DNA from 3 places in the Paraliobacillus sediminis genome. Region 2 is predicted to be linked to each of the others. Evidence: riboswitches for the same ligand, from Rfam matches in the RefSeq annotation. Region 2 holds a riboswitch; each other region holds the start of a gene.

Region 1 (6,368 bases), on a different contig from region 2:
TTGTGGACTTAGACACAGTTGTTCTAATGGTACATATTTCGTTGCTTCTATAACACGAGCATTTATAGCTTCTTTATCCTCTAACTCTCCTGTCTTAGATGTCACGACACCTAAAACAACATTTGCTCCACCATTTGGAATATATTCTAATGGACCAAAGTCACCAGAGCGCTCATCATCATACTCTAGGAAAAAGCCATCTACCTTTTCTTTAGCAAATAAAGTTGGCGCGATTAGTGCATAACTGCCACCGAATGCATAGGTAGATTTATAATTACCACGACATAAGTGTGTCGTTACAACTAAGTCTTCAGGCTTATCTGCTAATACACCATTGATAACGCGTAAAGCTAAATCAATTAGATATTCACGTGTATAAGGACTATTCTCATATGAAATGTCTGGAGAAGAAAGGGCCGCAATGTAAACATCATCCAATTGTAAGTAGCGTACTCCTGCATCGTAAAAGGCTTTTATTGCATCTCTATATGTTTGAATTACATCCGTTGCAAAATCTTCAATATCTGGATATATGTGCTCGTCTCTCATATTCGGATGAAATAATTGATTTGGACTTGGAATAGTCTGTTTCGCAACAGCGCGTCCGCCTACTATTGCATTGAATTCTTTAAAGTCTTTAATGAACGGATGATCCGGATCAAACGATATTCCCCCACTATTCCGTACATTATATCTCTCTGTTTCAACCCCTTCAAAAACATATCCTTTTTCAGGTACGTAACCTTCAAGACCATTTAAATGCTCTAAAAAATCTAAATGCCACCATGTACGTCTGAATTCTCCATCAGTTACAAGCTCTAAGCCAACTTCGATTTGCTTGTTGACAATACGTTCAATTTCTTTCGTTTCTAATTCACGTAATTCAACTGCTGAAATATTTTCTTCTTTATAGTCTTTTCTTGCTTGAAGCAAATTGTCAGGACGTAATAAACTTCCTACGTGATCTGCTCGAAATGGCGCTTTTGTTATTGTCTTTGTCATTAAATTTCCCTACTTTCATTTTTATCATTCTTATCGCAATTGATTCAAACTGTATGTTAAATCATTAATTAAATCTTCACTGTCTTCAATACCAACTGAAAAACGTAATAAGCGGTTATCAATTCCTCGTCTTACGCGTTCTTCTTCTGGAATATCTGCATGTGTTTGTGTCGTTGGGTATGTAATAAAGCTCTCTACACCCCCAAGACTTTCTGCAAAGGTAATAAGTTGTAAATTCTCTAAAAACGGCCCTACCCATGCGCTTTCTCGCAATCGAAACGAGAGCATTCCACCTTTACCGCAGTACAACACATCTTCTATTCGTTCATCTGTTTGTAAAAAGTCTGCTATTCGTTTCCCGTTCTCTTGGTGTTGTTTCATACGTAATCCTAAAGTTTTTAACCCTCTAATTAACAACCAAGCATCAAAAGAGGATAATACCGCACCTGCTGCATTATGAAGTGTAGCAATCTTCTCACATAAAGCTTCACCTTTTGCCACAACAAGACCAGCTAATACATCATTGTGACCACCAATATACTTCGTGGCACTATGGATGACAATATCTGCCCCAAGCTTTATCGGTTGCTGCAATACTGGTGTTAAAAATGTATTATCCACAATAAGTAATAGATTAAAATCTTTAGCTAAAGCCGCATAGCTTGCAATATCAATCTCTTGCATCAATGGATTTGTTGGTGTTTCAATAAATATTGCCTTCGTATGGGGCGTAATACAATTCTTCACTTCTTCAAGATCTGAAAAGGTTGCATATGTTGTTTTAATTTCGTAAGCATCTTGATACTGTTTAAGTATACGGTATGTACCACCATATACATCTTCAGGAACAATCAATTCTGCCCCTGTTTTGAATAATGATAAGACGAGTTGAATAGCTGCCATTCCGGAACTACAAGCAAATCCTTGATCCCCTACTTCTAAATCAGCGATTCCATCTTCTAGTATCGAACGTGTTGGGTTTTTTGTTCTTGTATAATCATAACCAGTTGATCTTCCTAGTGCTTCATGTTGATAAGCTGTTGATAAATAAATCGGTGGGCTTACAGCACCTGTTAAAGGATCACTTTTATTACCAAGTTGTGCTAACTTTGTCTGTAGTTTTTTATCAGTCATGACCACGCCTCCTTTACTAATTGAAAAAAAGGCCTTCTAAGAAGAAGGCCTTTTAAGATTTTAAAAGTCAGTCTTCTCATCTTCAAGACTATAATTCTAGTCTATCTGGAATTAGCACCGGGCCATGCGATATGGCTGGTTGCTGAGACTTCAAAGGGCCAATCCCTCCGTCTCTCTTGATAAGAAATAGTTTATAAAATTTTCCGAAAAATTTAACTTGTTGTAATTCTAATGCATACTAAGAAATAATGCAACACCTTTTTCCAACTATTCAAAAATAGTCCATTAACTGTGAGAATTCAGATCGTTTCAGCCTTAAACCTACTTTCTTAGCAATCGTCCACATTAATATAGCTTATTTTTTATTTTGATAGATCGCGTTTTTTAAGAATTCTAACGGTAAATGGAAACGTTCATCCCTTAACATAATTTCTTCAACATCTTCATCATAACCTACATTTTCTTTAATCTTTTTCATTTCAATATGCAAGTTTTCCATTTTTTTATCTAATTGTGCTGCTGAGGTTGCAGCTTCTTTTAATTCCTCTTTTATATGTTCGGGTATTTCCTTGTTGTATTTATAATAAATTTTATGCTCAAGGCTAGCCCAGAAGTCCATTGCAATTGTTCTAATTTGAATTTCAACGTAGACATGATCTTCGCGGTCTGACATAAAGATCGGAATTTTAATTATCATATGTAAACTTTGATAGCCATTTGGTTTAGGTTTTTTTATGTAATCCTTTACTTCCACAACTTCTATATCTTTTTGTTTTTGCAACATTTCACTAATTACATATATATCTGAGCTAAAGGAGCAAGTAATTCGAATGCCAGCAATATCTCTAATGTTTTTTTGAATATCTTCTAAAGATAATTCATAGCCTTTTTTTTGAATCTTTTTCATAATACTATCTGGTGACTTCACGCGCGACGAAACATGTTCAATCGGACTATAATCATGCATATATTGAAATTCCTGTTTTAATATATCGATTTTGGTATTGACTTCATCTAAAGCAAACTTATAAGACATCATAAAACGCATTAGCTCGACTTTTAATTCTTTTATTAGTTTGTTATCAATTGGTAGATTAATCTCCATCTGTCTTGTCTCCTTTTAATGTTGTAACTAGATTATTCAAATTAACTTCTTATATTGTTACGATTGAAGCCTAACAAAAGATTCACTAATTCTCTCTCAAGCATACTCTTTGCTTTTAGTAGAAGGATTTACTATACTATTCCATACTAAAGAAATACCAATTAAAGGAGCGTTTACATATGAAAGCAGTAGTAATAAATGAATATGGTGATAAGAGTGTTTTACAGGAAGAAGAAATCAGTAAGCCTGTAATCAAAGAGAATCAAGTACTAGTAGAAGTTCACGCAACTTCGATAAATCCAATTGATTGGAAATTGCGTGCAGGCTACCTAAAAGAAATGCTCGACTTTTCTTTTCCAATTATACTAGGCTGGGATGTTGCTGGAACAATTGTTGAGGTTGGAGAAAAGGTAACTGATTATAAAATTGGTGACGAGGTGTTTGCACGTCCAGATACAACTAATGAAGGAACTTACGCAGAGTTCACAACAGTAGATGAAAATCTATTAGCAAAAAAACCAAAAAGTCTTACATTTGAAGAAGCCGCTTCTATTCCATTAGCTGGCCTAACAGCATGGCAATGTCTTGTTGATTTCACAAAAGTGAAAAAAGACGATAAAGTATTAATACATGCAGGAGCTGGTGGTGTAGGTAGCCTTGCAATTCAAATTGCTAAGCATTTAGGTGCTTACGTTGCAACAACAGCTAGTGAGAAAAATGAGGCTTACGTAAAAGAACTTGGAGCAGATCAAATTATCAACTATAAAACAGATGATTTTGCAGCCGAACTTAGCGACTTTGATGTCGTGCTTGATACGATGGGTGGAGAAATTCTAGATAAAAGCTTTACTGTTCTTAAGCCTAACGGAAGACTTGTTACGATTGCAGGTCAACCAGATCAAGCATTAGCTGAAAAATATCAAGTTGAAGCTTCTGGCTATTGGCTAAATCCAGATGGTAAACAGCTTAGTGAGTTAGGGGAATTATTGGACAAAGGTATTGTCAAGTCACAAGTTGGACACGTATTTGGATTCTCAGCAGAACAAATAAAAGAAGCACATGAGCTAAGTGAAACACATCATGCTAAAGGTAAAATTGTTATAAAAGTAAAATAATTACTTGGAGCCTCCTACATTTTTCTGTATGGAGGCTCCACTACTTTTTTTGTTAAATTGCCTTTTCTGCTGCTAATAATAAACTTCCAGTTATACCTGCGTCATCTACTAATCCAGGAGAAACAATATAAGTCTCTAAATCTGGTGTTACTACATAATCATTCATTATTTCCTTGAATGCTTTTCGAATTAGTGGGAAAAGTTGTTCTTGCTTCATCACACCACCACCTAGAATTAAGACTTCTGGTCTTAGAATCATTGTGTAATTCACTAAAGCTTGCGCTATATAATATGCTTCTATTTCCCAGAAATCATCTGTTTTGTCTAGATCTTGTGCCTTTTTCTGTAATCGTTTCTCAATTGCTGGACCTGCTGCAAGTCCTTCTAAACAATTACCATGATAAGGACAGACACCTTCAAAAGGATCATTTGGATGGTTTGGAACAGATATATGTCCCATTTCTGGATGGCCAAACCCGTCAATAATTTCTCCATTTAGGATAGCACCCCCGCCAATCCCTGTACCAATAGTTAAATATATACAAGAATTCGATAGCTGTGCTTCACCCTTACGATATTCTCCATATGCTGCTGCGTTTACATCTGTTGTCCAAGCAACCGGTACATCATAGCGCCCTTTTATCGCTCCAACAAAATTATAGTTATTCCAACCTTTTTTCGGTGTAGACGTGACATAACCATATGTATCAGAATCTACATTCACATCAATTGGCCCAAAGGATCCAATTCCAATTGCCTTTAACTGATACTGATCAAAAAATGCAAACACCTGCTTTAATGTTTCATCTGGCGTACTCGTTGGAATACTTACTCTTTCAATAATTTTAAAAGATTGATCACTAACTGCACAGACGAACTTCGTACCACCAGCTTCAATTCCACCATAATACATACGTCTTCCTCCTTTTATTACACACATTACTCATTATACTTTATCATCTAATCTAGAAAGAATCACTTATTTTTTGGACTCCAATCTTTTAATTAGGTAGCGTTATAATAAGTAGATATTAAAAAATCGCCTACCCCCCTTTATTGAAAGGGATGAGACGATCTTCATTTAAAGCGTTTGACTCCAATCCTGAACACTGCTTCCTTCTAGATATCTCTCCACATCTAGTGCGGCCATGCATCCAGTTCCTGCTGCAGTAATCGCTTGGCGGTATTTTTTATCTTGCACATCACCACATGCATAAACCCCAGGGATATTTGTTTCTGTTGTTCCAGGCACAACTTGAATATAGCCGGTTTCGTCTGTTTTTATCTGACCAGCTAAAAAGTCTGTATTTGGGTTATGACCAATTGCAATAAATATTCCATCAGTTTTTATCGTCTCTTCTTTTCCCGTTTCACTATCTTTTACAACTAAACCCGTAACTTTATTTGCTTCACCGACAACCTCTAATGGTGTTTTGTTTAAACTCCACGTAATTTTTTCATTTTCCTTGGCACGTTCTTGCATAATTTTAGAAGCACGTAGCTCATCTCTACGATGAACAATTTCAACTTCACTAGCAAATTTACTTAAAAAGCCGGCTTCCTCCATCGCTGAATCACCACCGCCTACAATTATTACCTTTTTATCTCGAAAGAAAAAACCATCACACGTCGCACAAGTACTAACTCCATGACCTATATTTTCTTTTTCACCAGGAATTTGTAACATTTTTGCTGTTGCACCTGTTGAAATAATCAAGGCCTCTGTCTCCAAATCATTCGTTCCATTCATTTTCAGTTTGTATGGCTTCTCTGAGAAGTCCACACCTGTTACCCAACCACTTCGGAATACAGCACCAAATTTTGCTGCTTGTTTCTTCATGTTCTCAATTAATTCAGGTCCCATTACACCGTCGATAAAACCAGGAAAGTTCTCTACTTCAGTCGTTAAACTTAACTGTCCACCTGGTTCTGTTCCTTCTATAACTACTGGATTCATATTCGCTCGTGCTAAGTAAATAGCCGCGGTTAAGCCTGCTGGACCTGTTCCTAGT
Region 2 (6,368 bases):
GCCGTTATTATCGGTGCATTAGGATATTTTATCTTACCACTAGACTTAATTCCAGACTTTGTTACTGGTGTTGGTTACACAGATGATCTTGGTGCTCTTGGGTTTGCTTTGTTCCAAGTGGCGATGTATATTGATGACTCGATTAAGTTAAAAGCAAAAGACAAGTTAACAGAATGGTTTGGGGATAAGGTTGATACTTCAGCTATTGACTTAAAAATTAATTGAAACCCGTTCAGTTAAAAAAGGGACAAGGCTCATTGCGCCTGCCCCTTTTTTGTATTGAATTTTATTTTGATCACTTCATATAGCGATAATCCATCAAACGATGTAGCATAGCAACTTCTTGTAATAATTCTTCGCCAACATTCGTTTCTTTTACCTTTTTCCGCTTTAATTCCTTGTCTACTAATCTTTTAACGGATAACACATCTGCACCATTTGCTAGTATTTCTTCTTTTGAGTTAAATTTTTTGTGGGCAACAAGCTGCATCCCATACGAATTATATAATAACGTGTATCCTGCAATTCCTGTTTTTGATTGATATGCTTTAGAAAAGCCACCGTCAATCACAATCAGTTTTCCATTTGCTTTAACCGGATTTTCACCGTTAATTTCTTTTACCGGTGTATGTCCGTTTACAATATGGCCTTGATCTGGATTAAGCCCAAATTCCGTTAAAATTTTTCGACATGTATCCTCATTCTCTCGTAAATGGTAGTAAACGTTCTTCCTCTCTTTGTGTGTTATCTCATCCGTGATGAAATACCTCTCAAAGGTCGTCATTTCTTTTTTTCCAAAGAGGGATGAATGTTCCCCTGTCCATAAATACCAAACCATATCTGTTGCCAAATCATCTGTATTTTCAGGATGTGCAAAGGCATTCCGTAAATAATATTCAAAGATATCAAACAGTTCACGACCCGCGTAGGTCTTATCTTCAATAACCATTTCCTCCATATTTCCTTCTTCATCTAGTGGAATACAGCCATGAATTAATAGATTTCCATTATATTTTAAATAGAGACTACCTTTCTTCATCAAAAAGCGCATATGTCGGGCAAACTTCTCTGACTTCTGGACAGAAAATAATAATCGGTTCATTACTTCCTCTTCTTCTGCTAACAATTGATCAGGCTTTTCAGGATTAATTGTTGCAAAACAACTATTTTCCAGTGGATAGGTTTCACCTTGAATCGTTATTTCATCCTTATCATAATCAATTTTCTCCAGTAATAGCCTGTCTGACATCTCAAAGTAGGCACGCCTCTTTATGATAGGACTCTCCAATTTGAACTGGATCATTGTAATGGCTTGATGTATCTTCGTGATTTGTAATTGTTCATGATCTGATAGTTTATCCCCGGAATCTACTTTTGGCCTAAAGGCTGGATTATCCTGATAGTATTTCTCCGCAAGATTGAGCAGTGGTCTAAGGTTTATTCCATACACATCTTCAATAATATCTAAATTGTTATACCGCGCACTGATACGAATAATATTAGCAAGACAAACTTTTGATCCCGAGAAAGCACCTAGCCATAGTACGTCATGATTCCCCCACTGAATATCCACAGAATGATAATTAGCAAGTGTATCCATCACTTTATCTGGTTCAGGTCCACGATCATAAATATCCCCCACTACATGTAGGTGATCGACAACCAGTTCTTGGGTCGTATAACTAAGGCCAATTATCAGTTTATCAGCCTGACCAAGGGAAATAATTTGCTGGATGATTTTTGTATAGTACTCTTTTTTATTTATGAATTCATCCGTCTTATATAAGAGCTCTTCTATGATATAAACGAACTGTTTAGGCAATGCTTTTCGCAACTTTGACCGCGTATATTTAGAGGATGCATAAGCAATAAGCTCCATCATATCTTCAATTATTTCTCGATACCAACTATGTAATGCTTCGTCGTTGTTAAAATCATTCTTTATTAATTGTAATTTCTCTACTGGATAGTAAACTAATGCAGCAAAATCATTGATTTCTTTATCAGTTAACTGATCTTTAAACAGGTCCGTTATTTTCTCTTTGACCCTGCCTGACCCATTTCGTAATACGTGTTGAAAGGCTTGATACTCGCCGTGTAAATCACTTACAAAATGCTCTGTTCCCTTAGGAAGATTAAGAATTGCTTCCAAATTAATAATCTCGGTTACTACTTTTTCTTCGCTGTCATAACTTTGAGCAAGTAAATCCAGGAATTTTTTATTCACTTTTGTTCCCCTCTCAAATCGCATCATTATTTTTTTTGAAAATTATTATTCGCATCGAGCATTCTCCCTTACTCGCTTCTTCAACACGAATAATTATGTATACTTTTTTCTGTAACTACTAGCATAGCATAAATTATCAGAATTTTTAATCAAACGTTAATTTTAGATTAACTCTATCACATTTTTTAAAATTCATCTTGACAAGTAGAGCAAATACTAGTATTCTCAAAATTAAGATAACTACAAACAAATAATCTTATCCAGAGAAGTGGAGGGACTGGCCCTTTGAAGCTTCAGCAGCAGACTAACAAGTACTGTGCTAAATCCAGAAGCGTATTGCTGAAGATAAGAGGAGAAACCGTTAATTCAAACCTCTTCTTTTCACAAGAAGGGGTTTTTACTTTTTATTTAACGTTCTTCCTAAGGAATGTCGCGTATGGATCAAGTTTGTTTGTCATCTTAAAACTATTCGGAAGAGGGGAATTAAAATGACAAAAACAGCAACAAAGGCACCATTTAGAGCAGACCATGTAGGAAGTTTACTAAGACCGGAGAGTATCCATCAAGCACGTAAGCAACTTGCTGAGGGAGTAATTAGTAAAGCTGATTTACACGAAATAGAAAATAAAGAGATTAAAAGAATCGTCGATAAACAAATCGAAGTTGGATTAGAAGCTGTAACAGACGGAGAATTCCGTCGTAGATTCTGGCACACAGATTTCTTAGAGCACTTACAAGGTGTTGAGGGTTATGTACCTAACGAAGGTTTTCAATTTAAAGGTGAAGAAACAGAGCGCTATGATGTACGTGTTATTGGAAAAGTAGCATTTAATCCAGCTCACCCGCATATTGAGGAATTCAAAATATTTAACGAGATTGTCGGAGGACGTGCTATCGCTAAGCTAACAATTCCAAGTCCAAACCAATTGTTCAACGCTGGGATTTTAAATGCTGCTATTTATCCTAATATTGACGATTACGCAGAAGACGTAATTACAGCCTATCGCGATGCAATAAAAGCTTTTTACGATGCTGGCGTTCGCTACTTACAATTAGATGACGTGTATATTGCAGGACTTTCTTCACCAGATATCCCGTTTAACGAGGGAATCCATTCAAGAGAAAAATTAATTGACCTAGCTCTACACGTTGTTAACAGTGTATTAGAAGGTAAACCAGAAGATTTAGTAGTTACTACACATCTATGCCGTGGAAACTACCGTTCAAAATGGGCATTTACCGGCAGTTATGACCTGATCGCGCCTAAACTTTTAGCTAATGAAGCAGTAGATGGTTTCTTCCTAGAATATGATGATGAGCGTTCTGGCGGTTTTGAACCATTAGAAAACGTTCCAAACGACGGACCACGCGTAGTCTTAGGCGTTTTCACATCTAAAACTGGTGAACTAGAAGATAAAGAAGTAATAAAAGCTAGAGTAGCAGAAGCTTCTAAATATGTACCACTTGATCAACTATGTATTAGCCCACAATGTGGCTTTGCTTCAACTCACCATGGTAATCTTTTAACAGAAGATGAGCAGTGGAATAAGCTAAAACATATTGTCGATGTATCGAAGGATATTTGGAAATAAACTTTAATTGAAGCGTCCCTAGTGGGCGCTTTTTTTGTTAGTTGTATTAAAAGAGGTCATACAGCTGTTTCCACGTGAGTGGCATTGTCTGTATGACCCTTTTCAATTCCTTACAATAAATTATTTATTTGTTTGGTAAGTTGATTAAATTTTTCATCAAGTTCTGGATATCCACTATCTTTTGGCGTCATGAAACTAAGCTTCCCTAGTACTTCTTGTCTTTCTGTTTCAAGTGTTAGACGCAATTTATCTGGCTCACTTTCTTGACGATTGCTTGCTTCTTTCGATTGTTTCACAATACTTTCATTTGAAAAAAGGAGTTGCTCATTTGTCGTTTTATCAAGAAAATACGAATCATGTGATACAACTAATAGTGTACCATTATAATCTGCTAATGTATTTTCAAGTTGTTCACGTGATGGCAAGTCTAGATGATTGGTTGGCTCATCGAGAATTAGTACGTCTTTTTCCTCTAGTATATACACCATTAATTTGCACTTCACACGTTCTCCCATACTCATATGAAGGATTGGTTCTCGCCATTGGGAAGAAGTAAATCCTAAATGCTGCATTAAATTCTGTACTTTTCCTCTTGCTTCGAACGTTTCTTTGAAAAATAGCTGTTCTGGCGTATTTTCCAATGGTAGGTCAAACACTTCTTGTGTTAAATAACCAATCGTCGCAGCTGGCGAAAGCCATACCTCGCCCTCAGACAGCTCGTCACCAACGAGTATTTTTAGAAAAGTTGTCTTGCCACTACCATTTGGACCAATTAATCCAACTTTTTCCCCGTGTTGAATAGTGAAAGTCACATCCTTAAATAGCGTTTGATCGCTAAATCTCTTTGTTAAACCTTTCACTTCTAAAAATCGTTTCCCAACCTTTGTGTTCGCTCTAATTGAAAACTGTACGTCGTATTCCGGCTTAACCTGCTCTACTTTGGCTTTTTCGAGTTCTTTATCCAAACGCTTTTGTTTTGATTTTATTTGTTTATCCATCCGCTTTGCTTTCACTCGATAATGTTCTTTATAGCCTTCTTTTTTTGTCGATTGTGCATGTGCTTTACTCGACCATGAAGTGAGCTCTTTCATTTGATTTTCAATTCGTTCCACATTTTTCTGTTGTTTCGTATACTCATGTTGCTGCGTAAGTCGTTTTTGTTCACGAAATGCCATGTAACTCGAATAATTGCCTTTGTGTTCGATAAGTTTCTTATCTTCAATTGACCATATCTTTGTTGTGACAGCATCTAAAAAATAACGATCATGCGAAACCAGAATAATTGTACCCTTATATTTTACTATTTCTTCTATTAAAAGTGTCGTACTTTGCTGATCGAGGTGGTTAGTAGGTTCATCCATTAATAAAAGATCAGCCTCTTCTGCAAATCCATGCGCAAGTCGTGCTTTTAACTTTTCACCACCACTTAATCTAGCATACACATGATCCGGCACGTGCCATTTATGAAGTAACGTACTTTCACGTGTTGTCACTTCTTTAGGAGCGTGTGACTCGGTTTCTTGTTCGACAAAAACGGTTGTGAGGTTCATTTCTATCGATTTTACGTTTCCTTTTGTCGGTAACAACGCTCCCGTAATTAGTTGTAATAAGGTTGACTTCCCTGCACCGTTTTTTCCAATAACACCGATAATATCACCTGTTTGGATACTAACATTTATATCTTCAAAAATCGTCTGATCAACTATTTCATAATGAACCTGTTGCAATTTCACTAGTTCTTTCATACACAATTCCCTCTCTTTATAGGGAGAACAAAAAAATCCTCCCAATTTATTTGGAAGGATTAGTCATAGTAATACATTCTCTGAACAAGCTATTGATCCGTTTTTAGAAAATGGCAGACTAATCCTATTTCGTGTGATTTGAAATATAAAATTTCAAACTTCAAAAATAAGATTAGATTTTCATTGGTCAGCCATCGTCCCTTCTTTATTTATTGTAGTTAGTATAACATAACTACATTAACTTTAAAATAAGATTAGTAAATGGCTCTAGTTTTTCAAACATGTTAAACCGCTCCTATTACAAATCGCTTATTCTGACAATCTCACCTATATTATAGCCCATCCAGACCCCAATAAATGGGAGACCATTGATAAAGTCAAATCTTACATAGTTAAAATCCGGAACAAATAATGTTACTGTAAAACCAACACTACTAATACTGATTATGACAGCTTCTATTATTTTTCTTCGCTTCCAACGCTTCTTCCCTAAACGATATTTGTCATATTCTAACACACGCCTGGTAGTCTTTGTGCCGATTGTCTTTCCTGTTTTTAGAGTATAGAAAATAGAAGTTGTAAAGAACCAGAGAAGTACGCAAACTAAACCAATAAGAACGAAAGCCTTTCCGTTCATTAGAAGATAAACAAACAGAACGAAAGATAAAAGCATATAGAGATTGCCCTGGACTAATTGAATCTTTTTCAAACGTTTAACTTCATTTATATCCCATGCTGTTTCAACCATTTTATCCTTCCCTTCAATTGATCAACTTCTTTAACCTTTTTGCTACGTTTAAGAGC
Region 3 (6,368 bases), on a different contig from region 2:
TCTTTCCTCTTAATGTATCAATATATAATTCTAGCACACCAAGATTTTTGGCCGCGTTCTCTAACCCCTTAGCACCAATACCAGTTGTGAGAATAACCCAGTCATAATCTTCTGCAATTAAATGCTGCACGTCTTGCTCTGCCTTATCTTCAAGAAGAATACGTTCCCCTTGAATAGAACGAATAACTGGAGTTCCCCCTTTTTTTCTAATAATTGTACTGATTTCATCGGCCTTTCTATCTGCAGTAACACCAATTTTCTTTCCTTCTAATTCCATCATCTGTTTACTCCCTTTCTGTATCAAACATGACTTAATTAGTTTGCATCACCTTATTGAATAAGATGATGCAAAAGTTTAGGACGGTGCAATTTCTTCAAACCATTCCAATTTCTCTCTTAATCGTACAACTTTTCCGATTACAATCATAGAGGGGTTATCAATTTCATGTAGTTTTTCGTTGATTGTTGCTAATGTACCAGTGATTGTTTTTTGCTTGGGAAGTGTGCCCCAATGAATAAGCGCAACTTCGGTGTTAATGTCCATACCATTCTCAGTTAATCTTTTAGAAATCTCTGGGAAATGTTTCACTCCCATATAGATACAAAGTGTTTCTACACTACCGACTAAGTTTCTCCAATATTCATTCGAATCCTTTTGCGGATTAAAGCCAGTAATAATGGTGATAGAAGAGCTTAGGGTTCGGTGTGTCAATGGTATGCCAGCATAAGCAGGTGCGGCAATACCAGCTGTAATACCAGGGACTATTTCAAATGGAATTCCAGATTCTTTTAGGAGCTGTGCTTCTTCACCACCCCTGCCAAAAATAAAGGGATCCCCACCTTTTAAACGTGTGACGATTTTGTCTCCTTTTGCATGTTCACAAAGTAAATTGTTAATCTTATCTTGGTGTAAGGTGTGATTTCCAGGCAATTTTCCACAATAAATTAACTCGGTATCTTTTGAAGCATAGTTGAGTAATTCCTCATTTACTAGGCGATCATACAAAATTACATCTGCTTGTTTAATTGCTTTTAATCCTTTAATTGTTAATAGTTCCGGATCTCCAGGACCAGCGCCAACTAAATAGACTTTACCCATTTCATAACCCCCAACTTTTGCTTTTCAATAATAATCATAATATAAAAAATTCTCCTCCCTAGTTAAATAGAAAGAAGAAATACATGCATCTTACTACTTATCTATCAAGTATAGGAATACTTGTGGAGTTGGCACAGTTCTAAAAAATAATAGCCTGTTGCCGAGGCTTCATCGGGCCAGTCCCTACACCTCTCTGGATAAGAATCGTTAATTATTAAGTTATATCTATAAGAATAGCATTAAAAATCAAATAAAGTCAATTAAATCCCGACTTTTTTAATAGGAATAGTTAATTATAAGTTTCACTACGTCACATTTTCTATCAAATTCATAAGATGAGACGTAGTGATGGGAACGAAGTCAACTTTAACTTTTATTTGTGAGACATCCTAGTTATCGCTAGACTTAAGTGCCTGTTTAATGCTGTGAAAGTTTCATAAATTACTACCTCAACTTTCGTACTGTAAAACAGGCACTTAAGTTTTGGTATAACAAGAAAGTCTAACAATCCAAAATAGAAGTTGACTTCACGCTTCTTTAGTAATCATCAGTACGTGTGATCTGACGCACTCGAGAGAAACTCAGTCGTAAGAGAGGCTCTTACCCGCTACGTCAGTAAATGGATTCGCTTTCCGTGGGCACAGTCTAAAGCTTTCATTGGTAAAGAAAAACACTTCACCAAGTGGATCTTCGACTTGTGCTGTTCCCCACAGGAGTCTCACCCATTTACTTCCTCCGCTGATTAAAGCAACTATTTCTAAATATTAAAAAACATTAACAACAGAAAGTTACTAATAAAGTTGTTGATGTTTTTTAATTCATTATGTAATAGAGCACCCGCTAAATATTTATAGACTAATCTAGCGTATCAAATGAAATTGACGACATCCTCGAAAATAAAAAACAATTTTCTTCGTGCGATGCATTGCTGTCGTAGCCTTCCTTGTCCTGCAGGAACAGCACGGGCTGAAGATCCACTCGGAAAGCGGTCTTTGGGCCTGCGATTACTCGACCCACCGAAAACATTTGCTTATCCGAGTTAGCTGAAGCCGTGCCTGCGGAAAGGGAATCAATTTCATTTGAGGAGCGGGTCTGGAAATTCTTATTTACGACATATTCTATGGTAATTCAGTTATAAACAACTTTTTTAAATAGTTTCAAGCTTTATAATGAAAACACTCCAAACTTATAACAACCAACGTTTAGAGATTATTATTATAAGTGAAAATTGCGTAAATCATTAAGAAAAAAAGACCTCTCTTTAAGGTCTTATTTGATATTATCTGTAGAATCTTTATTTAATTTTTCCTTTTGTTTCTCTTCAATAAAGACCCAACCATAATAAATTATCCAAAATAAAATGGCTACTGCGATAGAATATTGACTTAACGTTTCAGGTAGATAAGTTATTAATAGATAGAAACTAAGAATAAATGGTGGTAAAAGTAGTGCTAATTTTCTCCAGTGCATAAAACGTCACTCCTTCATGTACGGCTATTTTACCACAGATTGCAACGAATTAGTGTTCTGAAAAACTCCCGTTCCACGTAGAAATGGAAGGGGATTTTTTGTTAGTTTTTTGCATTTCGAATGATATTTTCCATTAATGCGGTATTTGGATAGTTTACTTCTTTATATTTATCAATCGTTTTTTCGTAATCATAAGACACTTTTTCGATAGAGGCACTAATACCTTCATCATGCACATCTACAAGCGCATAAGATGCTTTTGTAATACCATCAAATGGTAAACCAATACTTCCTAGATTGATAATAGTTTTGCCATTTATCGTACGAATATAAGATTTATGAATGTGTCCATAAAGATAAACATCCGCATGCTTCTTCATTAATTCGGACTCGATCACTTCATCCGTTGCATGTGGCAATATCGCATCAAATAAACTGTTTGGTGTCGCGTGAAAACCATGAAATACGATATTGTTTTCTTCAAATAGTGTTTCCGTAGGTAGAGCAGCTAAGTATTCAATATCCTCTTGTGCTAATTGTGCTACAGACCAATCTCTTTCCTCATTCATCGTATCAAGTGCTGCGTCTGGAACTTCGCCTTTTCTTACACCACGTACAATCCAATCGTCAGCATTACCTTTAATAACTGTTGTATTTAAAGCCTTAATTAAAGAAATAGACCGCTTGGGCTCTGGTCCACGATAAGCAAGATCCCCGAGCACTACAATTTTATCGACTTTCTTTTTTCTTATATCATCTAGTACTGCATCTAATGCTATTGCATTACCATGAACATCGGAAATAAAGGCAATTTTCATAATCGATCATCTCTCCTTTCTTTCATCGTATCATTTTTTGAAAATAAATTTAAGTGTGACGATATAAGTAGTTAAATGTTAAGATTCCAAGTATGTGAGAATGTGTTCAAAAACAATCCTTCTAATAGGTTCTGCTTCATTAAAAAGCTCATGACGTCCTTGATCAATTTGAGCTATTTGTATGTTATGAAATTTACGTTGAAGAAATTGTACATTGTATTTCCAATCTACTGTCTTATCACGATTGCCTTGGATTAGATAAATAAACTTTTTGCTTGAATGATACTGTTGTATTTTTTTATTCCAGTTCATTAATGCGTTGACCCATTCTAATGGAACGTTAGTTGATTGGAGTGGATCAAGTTTTATGGCTTTTAAATATTTTTCATCTGCTGAATTTTGACGGAAATTTCTTTTAATATGTTTGATAAAGGGAAAGAGTTTCATCGTATATAAACCAAACTTTGATAAATTCCAATGGTTTGAACGAATTAGCGGTGCAACCATGATAGCTTTATCAATATGATGATCAGGATGTCTAAGTATGTAGTCAACTATTATGGCGCCACCTGTGCTGTGTCCAATTAGGTATATTGGACCGATAATTTCCTTTCTAATAATGGTTAGTAATTTTTCCATTGTTCGACCATAATCATCAAATGAATGGACAGATGCGTTCTTACCAGTTGAAAGTCCATGTCCCTGTAAATCATAACTAATAACGGTGTATTGTTGTTTATTTAAATATTGAATAATATGTTTTAAATAACCAATGTGACTTAAATATCCATGTAATAAGAACACATTGCCTTTACTATGTTCTGGTTTAAAAATTTGCACATGGACCTTGATTTGATCAATCGCTACTTTACCGAAGTGAAAGGTAACATTTGATTGATTGAATCCATAATAATCCTGATAGACTTTCATAGCGGAAGTCATATGATTCGGTTTGGCAAAATCTAATTCTTCATCAGAACTAGACAATTTTTCTAGTATCCTGTTTATTTCTAAAGTTTCGGTCACTAATGTATGCTCCTTTCCTATTAAGTCTTATTAGTATCGACTTGAGGAAAAGAATCATGCATGGGTGTTTAAACTGAAATAGATATATCCGACAATCAAAATAAGACAAACGACCAAACAAATGTGCTTGGTCGTTTGTCTATTTAAAATTTAATGTTTTCTAACTTTTCTCCTTGAGCTTCATAGCCCTTTAAATACTTAATCCGTTCTTGCACAACTGGCTTTTTAACTTGTTCATCAGCGTGATAAGATGTACGAACCATTGGACCAGATTCACAATGGGTGAATCCCTTACGAAGTGCAATTGTTTTTAGTTCTGCGAATTCATCTGGATGATAATAGCGTTCAACCTTTAAGTGTTTTGTAGTTGGCTGTAAGTATTGGCCGAGCGTTAGGATATCAACGTTATGTTTTAACAAATCATCCATAGCTTCCAGTATTTCTTCTTTAGTCTCTCCCAATCCGAGCATCATACTAGATTTTGTCGGTGTTTGCGGTGAAATTTCCTTTACCCGTTCCAGTAGTTTAAGTGAACGGTCATACTTGGCAATTGCACGAACCTTTTTGGTTAATCGACTTACTGTTTCAATATTGTGATCAAAAATATCCGGTTTTCCGTCCATTAACGTGTGAAGACTTTTATAATCACCTTTCATATCAGAAGGTAAGATTTCGACCGAACAATTTGGGCTCTTTCGACGAATAGCACGAACAGTTTCAGCAAATACCGCTGCGCCACCGTCATCTAAATCATCACGGGCAACAGAGGTAATAACAACATGTTTTAGTCCCATATCTTCAACTACATCTGCAACACGTTCTGGTTCATTCCAATCTAGCTCATTGGGTTTTCCAGTTTTAACTGCGCAAAAACGACACCCTCTTGTACAAGTGTCACCAAGAATCATGAAGGTAGCTGTTTTTCGCTCACTCCAACATTCGTGAATATTTGGACAACGTGCTTCTTCACAAACTGTATTTAGGTTTTTTGTACGCATCGATTTCTTCAGTGTCTTATATGATTTATTTGTATTCAACTTAATTGTTAGCCATTCAGGTTTTCTAACATGTTCTTCTTTTTTTACCATTCGTTTGTACACCCCTTCTAACGTGAGTAATTCCATTCGTTATTGCTGTACTTATTAACTGCGATATCATTTACTTCATTGATAAGTTCTTCTGAAAGCTGAAAAGGTTCTAAAATAATACCTAATCCGCGTTCAAATCCTTTTTTAAAAGCAATTTTAGCATCGTCAAAACTAATCATTTGATCGGTTACATCATTCAGGGTAACTGCTTTATCACCAAATGTTTGCCTTGCTCTCGTTTTTAATCGATCACTAGAATACAAGAATAGATCAAATAGTTTAACTTTATCGACTTTTAAAGGAATTGATCCGTGTTGGAGGATAACACCCTTTTTTCTTGTTTGTGCGCTTCCTACTGCCTTTTTGCCATCAATAATTAGTTCATACCAAGATGGTTCTTCAAAACATACAGAAGAATTAGTTGTTTTTAGTGTGCTCTTTGGAATAGAGAAGGTAGCTTCAATATTTAATTCTTTAAATCCTTCAAGTACACCCATCGAAATAGCGTGACAAGAGTCTTTTACAGAGGAAGGCATATTTTTGTTTTGTTCTGATACAAGAACACTATATGTAAGTTCTTGATCGTGTAGAACTGCACGACCTCCTGTTAATCTTCTTACTAATTCAATTCCGTAATCCGCTGCTTGATCGATGTCAATTTTACCATTAACCTTTTGAAAATAGCCTACGGATAGTCCAGCAGGTTTCCAACCATAGAAACGCAAAACCGGAGGGATTTTATTTTGACTATGCCAATTTAAGAGTACTTCATCTAATGCCATATTATAGGCCGGTGTACAATGACCAGAATCAATAAAATACCAAGTTTCCTTCATTTTCCCCCTCTTTTCAAAATAGATGTCATAC

The links. A riboswitch is a leader RNA that binds a small molecule or an ion and turns the genes downstream of it on or off. The one in region 2 is predicted to bind S-adenosylmethionine.
Region 1: another riboswitch for S-adenosylmethionine. It lies ahead of D2K60_RS04135 (methionine biosynthesis PLP-dependent protein); the one in region 2 lies ahead of D2K60_RS12655 (5-methyltetrahydropteroyltriglutamate--homocysteine S-methyltransferase).
Region 3: another riboswitch for S-adenosylmethionine. It lies ahead of cobA (uroporphyrinogen-III C-methyltransferase); the one in region 2 lies ahead of D2K60_RS12655 (5-methyltetrahydropteroyltriglutamate--homocysteine S-methyltransferase).

Annotation. Positions count from the first base shown of each region.
Region 1 is NZ_QJSI01000001.1:956,106-962,473, reverse strand. It holds gene D2K60_RS04140 (5-methyltetrahydropteroyltriglutamate--homocysteine S-methyltransferase) at 1-1,002, opposite strand, end outside; gene D2K60_RS04135 (methionine biosynthesis PLP-dependent protein) at 1,033-2,136, opposite strand; SAM riboswitch class I at 2,210-2,322, opposite strand; gene D2K60_RS04130 (GTP pyrophosphokinase) at 2,492-3,241, opposite strand; gene D2K60_RS04125 (NADP-dependent oxidoreductase) at 3,421-4,356, shown strand; gene D2K60_RS04120 (ROK family protein) at 4,409-5,269, opposite strand; gene trxB (thioredoxin-disulfide reductase) at 5,438-6,368, opposite strand, start outside.
Region 2 is NZ_QJSI01000002.1:1,304,443-1,310,810, forward strand. It holds gene D2K60_RS12645 (YkvA family protein) at 1-225, shown strand, start outside; gene D2K60_RS12650 (fructose-1,6-bisphosphatase) at 296-2,227, opposite strand; SAM riboswitch class I at 2,481-2,579, shown strand; gene D2K60_RS12655 (5-methyltetrahydropteroyltriglutamate--homocysteine S-methyltransferase) at 2,716-3,819, shown strand; gene abc-f (ribosomal protection-like ABC-F family protein) at 3,930-5,564, opposite strand; gene D2K60_RS12665 (hypothetical protein) at 5,863-6,312, opposite strand.
Region 3 is NZ_QJSI01000001.1:940,503-946,870, forward strand. It holds gene D2K60_RS04035 (uroporphyrinogen-III synthase) at 1-280, opposite strand, end outside; gene cobA (uroporphyrinogen-III C-methyltransferase) at 356-1,099, opposite strand; SAM riboswitch class I at 1,194-1,303, opposite strand; gene D2K60_RS20550 (hypothetical protein) at 1,681-1,821, opposite strand; gene D2K60_RS04045 (hypothetical protein) at 2,369-2,569, opposite strand; gene D2K60_RS04050 (metallophosphoesterase family protein) at 2,671-3,387, opposite strand; gene D2K60_RS04055 (alpha/beta hydrolase) at 3,466-4,413, opposite strand; gene lipA (lipoyl synthase) at 4,557-5,501, opposite strand; gene D2K60_RS04065 (lipoate--protein ligase family protein) at 5,519-6,337, opposite strand.